Regions from separate parts of the Peribacillus sp. FSL M8-0224 genome, predicted to be linked through region 1. Evidence: riboswitches for the same ligand, from Rfam matches in the RefSeq annotation. Region 1 holds a riboswitch; the other holds the start of a gene.
The links. A riboswitch is a leader RNA that binds a small molecule or an ion and turns the genes downstream of it on or off. The one in region 1 is predicted to bind S-adenosylmethionine.
Positions count from the first base shown of each region.

Region 2: linked by a shared signal. The riboswitch ahead of mtnK (S-methyl-5-thioribose kinase) and the one ahead of MKX49_RS23750 (O-acetylhomoserine aminocarboxypropyltransferase/cysteine synthase family protein) in region 1 are both predicted to bind S-adenosylmethionine.

Region 1 is NZ_JBBOOJ010000001.1:4,869,034-4,875,067, reverse strand. It holds gene MKX49_RS23770 (arsenate reductase family protein) at 1-310, shown strand, start outside; gene gcvH (glycine cleavage system protein GcvH) at 406-789, shown strand; gene MKX49_RS23760 (toprim domain-containing protein) at 884-1,249, shown strand; gene MKX49_RS23755 (thioredoxin family protein) at 1,253-1,561, shown strand; SAM riboswitch class I at 1,706-1,813, shown strand; gene MKX49_RS23750 (O-acetylhomoserine aminocarboxypropyltransferase/cysteine synthase family protein) at 1,913-3,223, shown strand; SAM riboswitch class I at 3,341-3,453, shown strand; gene MKX49_RS23745 (methionine ABC transporter ATP-binding protein) at 3,607-4,641, shown strand; gene MKX49_RS23740 (methionine ABC transporter permease) at 4,634-5,302, shown strand; gene MKX49_RS23735 (MetQ/NlpA family ABC transporter substrate-binding protein) at 5,318-6,034, shown strand, end outside.
Region 2 is NZ_JBBOOJ010000001.1:2,746,492-2,752,525, forward strand. It holds gene MKX49_RS13075 (pyridoxal phosphate-dependent aminotransferase) at 1-745, opposite strand, end outside; gene MKX49_RS13080 (carbon-nitrogen family hydrolase) at 845-1,627, shown strand; SAM riboswitch class I at 1,699-1,852, shown strand; gene mtnK (S-methyl-5-thioribose kinase) at 1,931-3,133, shown strand; gene mtnA (S-methyl-5-thioribose-1-phosphate isomerase) at 3,148-4,194, shown strand; gene MKX49_RS13095 (LCP family protein) at 4,369-5,256, opposite strand; gene MKX49_RS13100 (S41 family peptidase) at 5,370-6,034, opposite strand, start outside.

The DNA of each region.
Region 1 (6,034 bases):
TGCGAAGAAGTGGCTGGATAATCATGAACTGCAATATGAAGCGATCCATATAGCGGATAATCCCCCTTCGCGAACTGAAATAGAACAACTATATAAAAACAGCAATTTGGAGTTGAAGAAGTTTTTCAATACTAGCGGTCAAAAATATCGGGAGCTAGGCTTAAAGGATAAGCTGAAAGAAGCTTCTGAAGCAGAGATGCTTGATATATTGTCCACAGATGGCATGCTTCTGAAAAGGCCGATCGTTACGGATGGCACCAAAGTGACGGTAGGTTTCAAAGAAGAGCAATTCGAACAGGTTTGGAACTGAAATTTCACGAAATATTTGGTTAATTCCTTACTTAAACAAACAATCTACCTTATAATGGAATAGATAAAATAAGATGTACATATGGAGGGTTAATTATGACAACAACACCAAAAGAACTTCGTTACACTAAAGAACATGAATGGGTCAAAACGGAAGATGGAACAGTGCGCATTGGAATTACGGCATTCGCACAGTCCGAGCTTGGGGACATCGTATTCGTTGAGCTTCCGGAAATCGGCGATGAATTGAAAGCGAACGAACCATTTGGAAGTGTTGAATCCGTTAAGACCGTTTCTGAGCTTTATGCACCTATCAGTGGCAAGGTTGTTGAAGTAAACGAAGATTTAAGTGACAACCCTGAATATGTAAATGAGTCTCCTTATGAAAAGGCATGGATGGTCGTGCTTGAACCATCTAATGTCAGTGATATTGAAAACTTGATGAGCGCTGAAGAGTATGAGAGTTTAATCAACGGTTAAAAAGAAAGGAGAGGGGGGACTGAAAAGGCCTGCTCTCTTTTTCATTTGTACAGTGGGTGAGTTGCGCACATAATTCGTGAGATGGAGTGATGACATGGAGTGGGGCGAATTCGATAAAGTGATCATTGTAGAAGGCAGTTCCGATAGAAGAAAAGTTGCCTCCGTTTTAAATGAAGATGTGGAAATAATATGTACGAATGGGACCATATCATTAACTAAGCTGGATGAATTAGTGGATGAATTGATGGACCGTGATGTTTATCTCCTTTTTGACGCAGATGAATCAGGAGAAAAGCTGCGGAAGCAGTTCCGAAGGGAAATGCCGGAAGCGAACCACCTGTATATTAATAAAATGTACAAAGAAGTGGAGAGCTCACCCGAACATCATATCGCAACTGTGCTCCTATCTGCCAATATGAATGTGAAAATGAAATTTCTAAGTCAAAGGGTGAACGACTAATTGATGCAAGAATGGAAAGAAGAAGAGTGTAAGCTTGCTGTTGAAAATGGGGAAACCTTTTGCTTATATTTATATACACCTTTATGCGGCACCTGTCAGGTGGCCTCCAAGATGTTGACGATATCCTTGGAGCTTTTTCCGGAATTGAAGGCAGGCAAAATGAATATGAACTATGTCCAAGCAATTGCCGAATCATATGAAATCGAAAGTGTTCCTTGCTTATTGCTTTTCAAAGAAGGGCAGCTGCACAAAAAAATATATGCCTTTCAATCCGTTCCTTATTTGTACGGATTGCTTAAGGAAATCAGCTAGGAAACCAATCAGAACCGCGGTTGGTTTTCTTTGTTGCTGACATTTGAATGAGAGAAGAGAAAAACAAAGAATATTCTAACAATTCATTGACTGATTTAATCTAAAATGCTATATTTTGAATTAAGTAATGGCAGAATTTAATAGTTCTTATCAAGAGTGGCGGAGGGACTGGCCCGACGAAGCCCGGCAACCGGTATAAATTTTTATATACGGTGCTAATTCCAGCAGAGTGTTGGCTCTGGTAGATGAGGTGTGTTCTTGAAACCTCTTCTTATTGAAGTGGTTTTTTTGTTTATAAAAAGCCAGATTTCATATAAATCCAACTAAATCCATAGAAAAAGGTGAAATTATATGTCAGAGAAAAAGTTGCGTTTCGAAACATTAAGTGTTCATGGCGGTCTCCAAGCTGATGAAACAGGTGCCCGTGCCGTTCCTATCTACCAAAGCAATGCATACTTGTTCAAGGACACCGACCATGCAGCGAATTTATTTGGCCTAAAGGAGAATGGCTATATATATACACGGCTTCATAATCCCACGGTCAGTGTTTTTGAGGAAAGGATGGCTTTATTGGAAGGCGGTATCGGCGGATTGGCAACGGCAAGCGGAATGGCCGCCATCTCACTTTCAATCCTGAATATCGCCGCTGCAGGGGATGAGATTGTTTCTGCCTCTACATTATATGGCGGTACGTATAACCTTTTTGAAAACACTCTTCCTAAATATGGGATCAAAGTGAAGTTCGTTTCTCCCGATGACCCTGAAAACTTCAAAAGGGCGATTACGCCAAGAACTAAAGCCATTTTTGCTGAAACGATCGGAAATCCAAGTTTGAGGGTGCTCGATATTGAAGCGGTAGCGGAAATTGCCCACGAAGCCGGCATACCTTTAATCATTGATAATACCTTCGCGACACCGTATCTTTGCAAACCAATTGATTTTGGAGCGGATATTGTCATCCATTCCGCTACAAAATGGCTTCTTGGAAATGGAACGACGCTAGGCGGTGTCATCGTGGATGGAGGGAAATTTGATTGGAACTCGCCGAACTACCCTGGCTTCACGGAGCCTGACCCAAGTTACGACGGTCTGGTATACGCCGAGGCAGTTGGACCTGCTGCATTCATAACGAAAGCCCGAGTCCAGTTACTCCGTGATTTGGGCCCAGCACTAAGTGCCCAAAGTGCATTCCAGTTTACGCTTGGACTTGAAACGCTGCATGTAAGGATGAAAGAGCATCTATCCAACACCAAGTCTGTCATAAACTATTTAAAAAACCATCCTGCCGTTACCTGGGTTTCACATCCTGGTGATGAGGATCATCCCGATAAAGCCCTTGCGGATAAGTATTTGCCAAAGGGAGCTGGATCTGTCGTGACATTTGGGATTCAAGGTAATCGCGAAGCTGGGGCAAAACTTATCAATTCGGTGGAATTATGGTCCCATGTGGCTAATGTGGGGGATGCGAAGAGCTTGATCATCCACCCAGCCAGTACGACCCATCAACAATTGAATGAGGCGGGTCTTGCGAAAGCGGGCGTAAGTGCCGATCAAGTCCGATTATCGATTGGGATTGAAAATGTAGACGACTTAATAGAAGATTTGGAGCAGGCAATTGAAAAGGCGACGAATATCGTCTCCTTGACTTCCAAATCGGTTTAAGTAAAGTTCCTGTTCATTCTTGTACTAGAAATAATATACATTGCGCTCCTTTTTTATCTATGATAAAATTTCTCCATACTAAAGAACTTAATGATGTACAAATATTCTATATATTAGCTCTTATCAAGAGAGGTGGAGGGATGTGCCCGATGAAACCCGGCAACCGACAAGGAGATTTCCTTGGAAAGGTGCCAATTCACACAAAGTTTAATCACTTTGGAAGATGAGAGGAAGGCCTGTTTCTTCACCTGCCTTTCTGCTCATGCAGAAAGGTTTTTTCTATTTTAATTGGGAAAACTTTTACATGATAGGAGAAACAGACTAATAATGTAGAGAAATCAACTAAGTTCATAGGTTTTATTGGATAAAAGAGGTGAGGGTTAATGATTACATTGACGAAAGTCAGTAAGCTGTTCCGAACAGGAAAAGGAAACAGTGAGACGATCAAGGCTGTAAATAATGTGAATGTTGAAATAAATAAAGGCGAGATTTTCGGTATCATCGGTTACAGTGGAGCGGGGAAAAGTACTTTGATCAGAATGCTCAATGGATTGGAAACACCGACAGAGGGATCCGTTGTGGTGGCTGAAAAGGAAATTTCAAAAATTAAAGGGGCTCAGCTCCGTAAGGCCCGTCAAGAAATCAGCATGATTTTCCAACATTTCAATCTATTATGGTCAAGGACCGTTCAGGAGAATATATCTTTCCCTTTGGAAATTGCAGGAGTTTCTAAACCTGAACGCACCAAGCGTGTGAACGAATTGATCAAGTTAGTCGGACTTGAAGGCAGGGAAAAGGCCTATCCTTCGCAATTAAGCGGAGGGCAAAAGCAAAGGGTGGGAATAGCCAGGGCTCTGGCAAATGACCCTAAAGTTCTGCTGTGTGATGAAGCGACTTCTGCATTGGATCCGCAGACTACCGACTCCATACTCGAATTGCTTGTTGACATCAATCAGCGTTTGGGATTGACGATCGTCTTGATTACGCATGAAATGCATGTAATACGTAAAATCTGCCATCGCGTCGCCGTGATGGAAAGCGGGCAGGTTGTTGAACAGGGTCCTGTCCTGGATGTCTTCAAGAATCCTAAAGAACAAATGACGAAGCGTTTCGTCCAACAGGTAACGGAACCGGAAGAAACGAAAGAAACGATGGACCATTTGCTCGAACGCTATCCAGCCGGCAAAGTGATTCAATTGACCTTTGTAGGTGATCATGCAGAAAGCCCATTGATCACCAAGCTTGTACGTAACTTCGAGTTGGATGTCAATATCGTTCAAGGTAAGATATCCCAAACAAGAAGCGGTTCATATGGAACATTGTTTATCCATCTAGATGGCAAAGAGGATGAAATGCTCCGCGCAATCGAATTCATTAGAGCACAGCAGGTAGGCGTGGAGGTGATTACTCATGCTTGAAGAATTATTGCCGAATGTTGATTGGGAAGACATCATTGAAGCTACGAAAGAAACGCTTTACATGACAAGCGTCTCTGTAGTGGCAACCTTTTTTATAGGCATAATACTAGGATTGATCCTTTTCCTGACAGGGAAGGGTAATATGTGGCAAAACCGGGCTGTCAACGGAGTCATGAGTGCTGTCGTCAATATATTCCGTTCCATTCCATTTCTTATTTTGATCGTGCTGCTCATTCCTTTCACTAAAGCGCTTGTCGGTTCCATGATCGGTGAGAACGCTGCACTGCCGGCACTTATTATCGGTGCGGCCCCATTTTATGCGCGTATGGTTGAAATCGGCCTCCGTGAAATCGATAAAGGTGTAATTGAAGCCGCTAAATCGATGGGGGCAAAAACGAGCACGATCATTTGGAAGGTCCTTCTTCCAGAGTCGATGCCTGCCCTTATTTCCGGGATTACGGTAACATCGATTGCATTGGTTGGATATACCGCGATGGCCGGGGTCATCGGCGCAGGCGGGCTTGGTAATCTAGCCTATTTGGACGGCTATCAAAGAAATCAAAATGACGTTACGCTTGTAGCGACGATCGTTATTCTAATTATCGTCTTCATAATTCAAATTATTGGAGATGTGATTACATCTAAATTGGACAAAAGATAAAGGGAGATGAATAGGATGAAAAAGTTTTTAGGATTTGCATTAATCTTAGTGTTATCTATCGCTTTGGCTGCTTGTGGAAGTGAAAAGGATAAAAGCGGCAGCGATACGGAAAAAGAATCGAAGAAAATAGTTGTAGGGGCATCCAATGTTCCTCATGCAGAAATCCTTGAGGAAGCTAAACCGCTTCTTAAAGAAAAAGGAATCGATTTGGAAATCGAAACATTCCAGGACTATGTTTTACCGAATAAGGCGTTGAATGATAAGGAATTGGATGCTAACTACTTTCAACACATTCCATATTTAGAGGGGCAAATTAAAGAAAATGGATATGACTTCGTCAATGCTGGCGGAATCCATATCGAGCCGATTGCTCTATATTCAAAAAAATATAAAAGCATTGATAAACTTCCGGAAGGCGCAACAATTATTATGAGCAGCTCTGTTGCTGATCATGGACGCGCTTTATCCCTTTTGGAAAAGAATGGCCTGATCACTTTGAAAGAAGGCATCGATAAAACGACGGCTACAACGAAAGACATCGTTGAAAATAAGAAAAACCTTAAATTCGATGCCGATTATGAAGCGGCCCTGCTTCCTAAAATTTATGAGAGCGGCGAAGGCGATGCAGTCTTGATCAACTCCAACTATGCAATTGACGCCGGTTTGAATCCGCTTGAAGATTCGATTGCGATTGAAGATTCCGAATCACCTTATGTGAATGTCATTGCCGTA
Region 2 (6,034 bases), 2.1 Mb from region 1:
TCCACCCTGCCATATTGTATGTTTTCGATAGAGTATTTATTTCAACTCCTACATCCTTCGCTCCCTCCGCCTGGAGAAAGCTTATCGGTTTTTTTCCGTCGAATCCTATCGCCCCATAGGCAAAATCATGGACCACACATATTGAATGTTCTTTTGCAAAGGAGACGGTTTCATCAAAGAAACTTTCAGTTGCAGAAGCGCCTGTGGGATTATTCGGATAATTCAAGAACATCATTTTGGCTTTATCAAAAACTTCTTTATGTATGTCATCGTATTTCGGAAGAAAATCATTTTCTTCTGTCAAGGGCATCAGTTCGGTCTTTGCCTGGGCTAAAACAACACCGGAAAGATAATCCGGATAGCCGGGATCTGGAACAAGGATCGTATCACCTGGATTCAATAAACACTGCGGAAGTTCGACAAGACCTGCCTTGCCCCCGAAGAGAATCGCCACTTCACTATTCGGATCCAGCTTGACACCGTATTCCCGTTCATAAAAGACGGCAGCAGCATCTTTTAAATATTGATGTCCCCGGAATGGCGAATATTTATGATTAATCGTTTTTTCAGCAGCAGACTGCAAACTTTTGACGATATGTTCCGGCGTCGGCTGATCAGGGTTTCCCTGGCCTAAATTAATGACATCATGTCCTTGCTCCGTGATTGCATTGACTTTTGCGACCAGTGAAGCAAAAAACTGCTTGGGCAGGTCCTGAAGCAGTCCGGATTTTTCGAATTGCACCATTTATACACCTTCTCTGAAATTTCTTGAAATTCTAGTCACAAATGATATATGTTTATCGTAGTCTTGTAAAGCATTTTTTACGTGTGGGGGTTTTAAACGATGAAGTGGAAAATAGCTTGTATTCAAATGGATATAGCCTTCGGGCAACCGGATATCAATTTTCAGGTTGCAGAACAATGGATGGAAAAAGCAGCTCGGTCCGAACCCGATATCGTCATATTACCAGAGCTTTGGACAACCGGATACGACTTGACCAGGCTGAATGAGATTGCTGATCAAGAGGCAGAAAAAACGATTGAATTTCTTAAAACACAGGCACAGAAACACCAGATTCACATCATCGGCGGTTCCATTGCGAAAAAAACAAGCAAGGGAATCTATAACACCATGATCATCATCGATAAACACGGAAAGCTCATTAAAGAATATGATAAGCTTCACTTATTTCAATTAATGGATGAACATCATTTCCTGCAGCCAGGTGAAAAAGATGGTTTATTTACTCTTGATGAAAAAATATGTGCCGGGTTCGTTTGTTATGACATTCGTTTCCCCGAATGGCAGCGAGTCCATACCGTTCAAGGCGCGGAAGTTCTATTCGTTACGGCTGAATGGCCAAAGCCGAGACTCGATCACTGGAGAGCCTTATTGATAAGCCGTGCCATCGAGAACCAAGCCTATGTTGTAGCCGTTAATCGTACAGGTTCGGATGTCAATAATATATTTGCGGGCCATTCCTTGATTATTGATCCATGGGGGAATATCATAAGTGAAGCCGGAGAAGGAAACGAACTATTGACAGGCACCTTGGACTTCAACAAAGTTACGGAAGCACGTAACAAAATACCTGTATTCGAAGATCGCCGTCCTGATTTTTATTAATTTACCCATTGACAAACTATTTAAAAAGTTGATATTATTTTCCCGAAGATTAAAATTTCAGAAAACATTTACTCTTATCAAGAGCAGGCTGAGGGATAAAGGCCCTATGAAGCCCAGCAACCGACTGTAATACCATTGTGAAATGGGGCGGATTCTCCGCCGGATTATTAAATCCACAGAGCACGGTGCTAATTCCACCAGAATTCATTTTCTGGAAGATAAGAGGTCCGAAGCCAAAACTTCTGCCTCTTTCTATATGAAAGAGGCTTTTTTATTCTTATTTTGAATCTGGAGGGGAAAAGAATGACTCAAAACCATTCAAATTTTAAGAGATTGACAAACGAAACAGCTATAACTCTTGCAAAAAAACTTGGGTTGGTCAATGCGGATGCAAGTTTGACATGTAATGAAATCGGCGATGGAAACTTAAATTATGTTTTTCATATTACAGACACGGTCACAAACAAAGGTATAATAATCAAACAAGCGGTCCCTTATGCCAAGGTACTTGGTGAAAGCTGGCCGCTGACATTGAAAAGGGCAGCCATTGAAGCGAATGCGCTGATTCATTTCAGAAGTTATTGCCCCGAATTCGTACCGCAAGTTTACTATTCGGATGAACAGCTTGCCATCACAGTCATGGAGGATTTATCGCACTTGAAAATCGTTAGAACAGGATTGATTGATGGCGATTCATATCCATTGCTTTCACAGCATATTGGTGAGTATGTTGCGAAGACGGCATTTTATACATCCGATTATCATTTAGAACCATCCGCGAAAAAGGAAGTGGCCCGACATTTCACGAATCCGGAACTCTGCAAAATAACTGAGGTCTTTATTTTCACGGATCCATTTTTTGAGGAACTCCCGGGAGATTTCGAGGTGGAATTGAAAGATGCCGCCCAAAAAATATGGAATGATCAAGAAGTGATACTTGAGGTCGCTAAGCTGAAACAAAGCTTTGAAACCGAGCAGGAAGCCTTACTTCATGGAGATTTACATACTGGAAGTATATTTGCAAGTGAAACTGAAACAAAGGTTATTGATCCTGAATTCGCTTTTTATGGGCCCGTTGGTTTTGACCTTGGCCAATACACCGCCAACCTTCTTTTTCAGGCAATTACACGAAATGGCGCTGGAAAGGAAGAGATTTTCTCACACCTTCATGAATTTTGGAATGCCTTTGAAGAAACTTATACCGAATTATGGGAAGCCCAAAATAAAAGCCCATTCCGCCATGTGAAAGGGTATCTGCCTTATTTGCTGACAAAATTCAAAAAAGATGCATTCGGTTTTGCAGGCTGTGAACTGATTCGGCGAACCATTGGCCTTTCCCATGTTGCCGATTTAAACGTCATTGAAGATAAAGTATCAAGGATCGCTGCCAAAACGGCAACATTGGAAATCGGTACTTTATTAATTAAAAAACGGGAGGAATTGGATGTTCCAGCCGTCATTGAAGCGTTGAAGCAACGGACACTGCCATCTTACTCAACCATTTAAAAGGAGACCTGAACATGACTACAATAGCACCCTTACCATATTCTGTACATTGGGATGATACCCATATTACATTATTAAATCAACAAGCCCTTCCTTCCATAACTGAATTTATAGAACTTCATTCTGTTGATGATGTATATGACAGCATTTTGACTTTAAAGGTTCGCGGTGCCCCTGCAATTGGACTGACGGCAGCATTTGGTGTTGCACTTGGTGCCAAACAGGAAACAACCGCTGAAATAGGGGAATTCAAGAAAAATGTAACGAGGCATATTGAAAAACTCGCCTCTTCACGGCCAACTGCAGTCAACCTTTTTTGGGCTTTAAAGAGGATGGAGAACACCTTGCAGGCTGCGCAAAGCATTTCAACTGCCAAGGAAGCACTTGTAGCGGAGGCTAAAGCCATCTTTGCTGAAGATGAAGAAATGTGCAGGAAAATCGGGGAACATGGTTTATCCCTATTCACTAGAGGTGATTCCATTCTTACGCATTGCAACGCTGGGGGAATCGCCACAGCTCGGTATGGTACTGCCTTGGCTCCCTTCCACCTGGCTAAAGAAAGGGACTTTCCGCTAAAAGTGTACGCATGTGAAACCAGGCCTGTCCTGCAAGGGGCTCGTTTGACGGCTTGGGAGTTGATGCAAGCGGGAGTTGACGTCACCTTAATTTCTGATAATATGGCTGCTCATACGATTCACCAGAAACGGATAAATGGAATTATCGTCGGGGCCGACAGGATTGCGGCCAATGGAGATACAGCCAATAAAATCGGGACATTGGGATTGGCCATACTAGCCAAGCACTTTGGTATCCCCTTTTATGTGGCCGCACCATCAAGCACATTCGACCTGTCTATCGAATCCGGCACATCCATCCCGATCGAAGAACGGAATGAAGCGGAAATCACCTTCATTCAAGGTGTAAGGATCGCTCCGGAAAACGTGAAGACTTTCAATCCAGCCTTTGACGTTACACCGAATCATCTAATTACAAGCATCATTACCGAAAACGGCATCATAACACCGGATTTCTTCAAAAACATTCCGCATTTTGTTAATTGATCCAGGTTCCTTTATTGGTGATAAAAAACGAGAAGGATTTCTTATCCCTCTCGTTTTTTAAAGGTGATCGAATTAAGATTATTCTTGCGAGGTCTATACTACAATATTAAATTTCGAACATCTTCAGTTAATATAAGGATGTCTTCGATAATAAAAGATAATTGGACATTCTTATTATTTTGAAAAGAACTCCTTAAGTGCCTTTTTATTTTCAGTGCAGTCCATTTCCAAAACGGCTCCGGACTGGGGATATATTTCATCTTTAAAGCTTCCTTCCACTGGAACCCTTAGGGTTTCGACTTTGTCCGGTGTATGGAAAACGGCTTTTGGTCCCATTTCCATTATTGTTTTCAGACCAATATCTGTATCCAAGTACGATAGTCCTTGTTCTATGATACTAGGAAGGGCAGCCATCCCTTCGAAGGATGAGATTTGATTTATAAACGCTGTTTTTAATTGAACCATTACTTCTTGTTGACGCTCAACCCTGCCAAAATCACTTTCATCGTCATGTCTAAAACGGACATATTTCAATATTTCCTCACCATGTAAAACATTTTTACCGACGCTTGCTTGGATACTCATATCATCTATGATTTCCTGATCCACATTCACCGCCACCCCCTCAGGGGCAAGTAAATCCACCATCTTCACAAATCCTTGGAAGTCGATTACCGCAACATGGTCGACCTTGACATCGAAGTTTTCCTGTATGGTTTTCTTCAGCAATTCCCTCCCACCATAATAATAAGCAGCATTTATTTTGTTATATCCTGATTTATTCCCGGGGATTTTCACATAACTATCACGCATAATGGAAGCCAGCTTCAGTTTCTCCTGCTCAGGAAAGTATTTTGCCAGGATAATCGCATCTGATCGAGATTTTTGCTCTCCCCTTGTGTCAACACCAATTAACAGAAATATTTTATCGCTTTCCTTAGTCTCTTCTTTTGTTAGTTTTTTTTCCGTACCTTCATTTCCATTTTGTTTGGGTAAAGGCACATAGGTGCAGCCTGCCAGAATCAAGACCAATAGATATATGAACAATACCTTTTCTTTCATTACCTCACCTCATCGGAAAATTACCCCTATTCTCTGCCTAATTTTGGAATCCTATGCATGAAACGACAAAAAAGCCTGCCAACGATATTCGCTGACAGGCTTTTCGGTCAAAATCATTTATTGATTTCTTTCTTTAATACTTCTACCGCCTTTTTCACTTGTGTGTCATTCTTAAGGATTTTCTCCTGGATGACCTGCATCAATTTCACGGTAGTATCATCTTTAATGGTGCCAGTTTCTTTAATTTTTTGTTCCCTTTGGAATGCTGTGACCGCATTCGTTGTTGCTTCATCAAAGAATCCATCTATCTTACCCGGATCATGGCCTGCTTCCTTCAGCATCTCTTCAGCTGCTTTCACTTCACTCGAAGAATCGGATGCTTTCAATTCCTTTTCAGGGGAAATGTACGGAAGGCTGGCATAATCAGGAAGCTTCACATTAATATCCGGCTTGATCCCTTTTTTATGAATCCAATTGCCTTCAGGAGTCAACCATTTAGCTGCCGTATATTTGAAGTTAGATCCATCTTTAAAGGGTTTTGCGGCAGTCTGCACTGTCCCTTTCCCAAATGACTTGACACCAATCAATGGAATGTCCGCAGACTCACTGACAGCCGCTGCAACGATTTCAGAAGCACTGGCACTTCCGTCATCAATCAACACGACTACCGGGATTTTCAGTTCTCCATCATTCTCCGATTTAAAGACTTCTTTTTTCCCGCTGCGATCCTCAACTTGAAGGACCACTTTCCCATTAGGTACGAACAGGCTTGCCATTT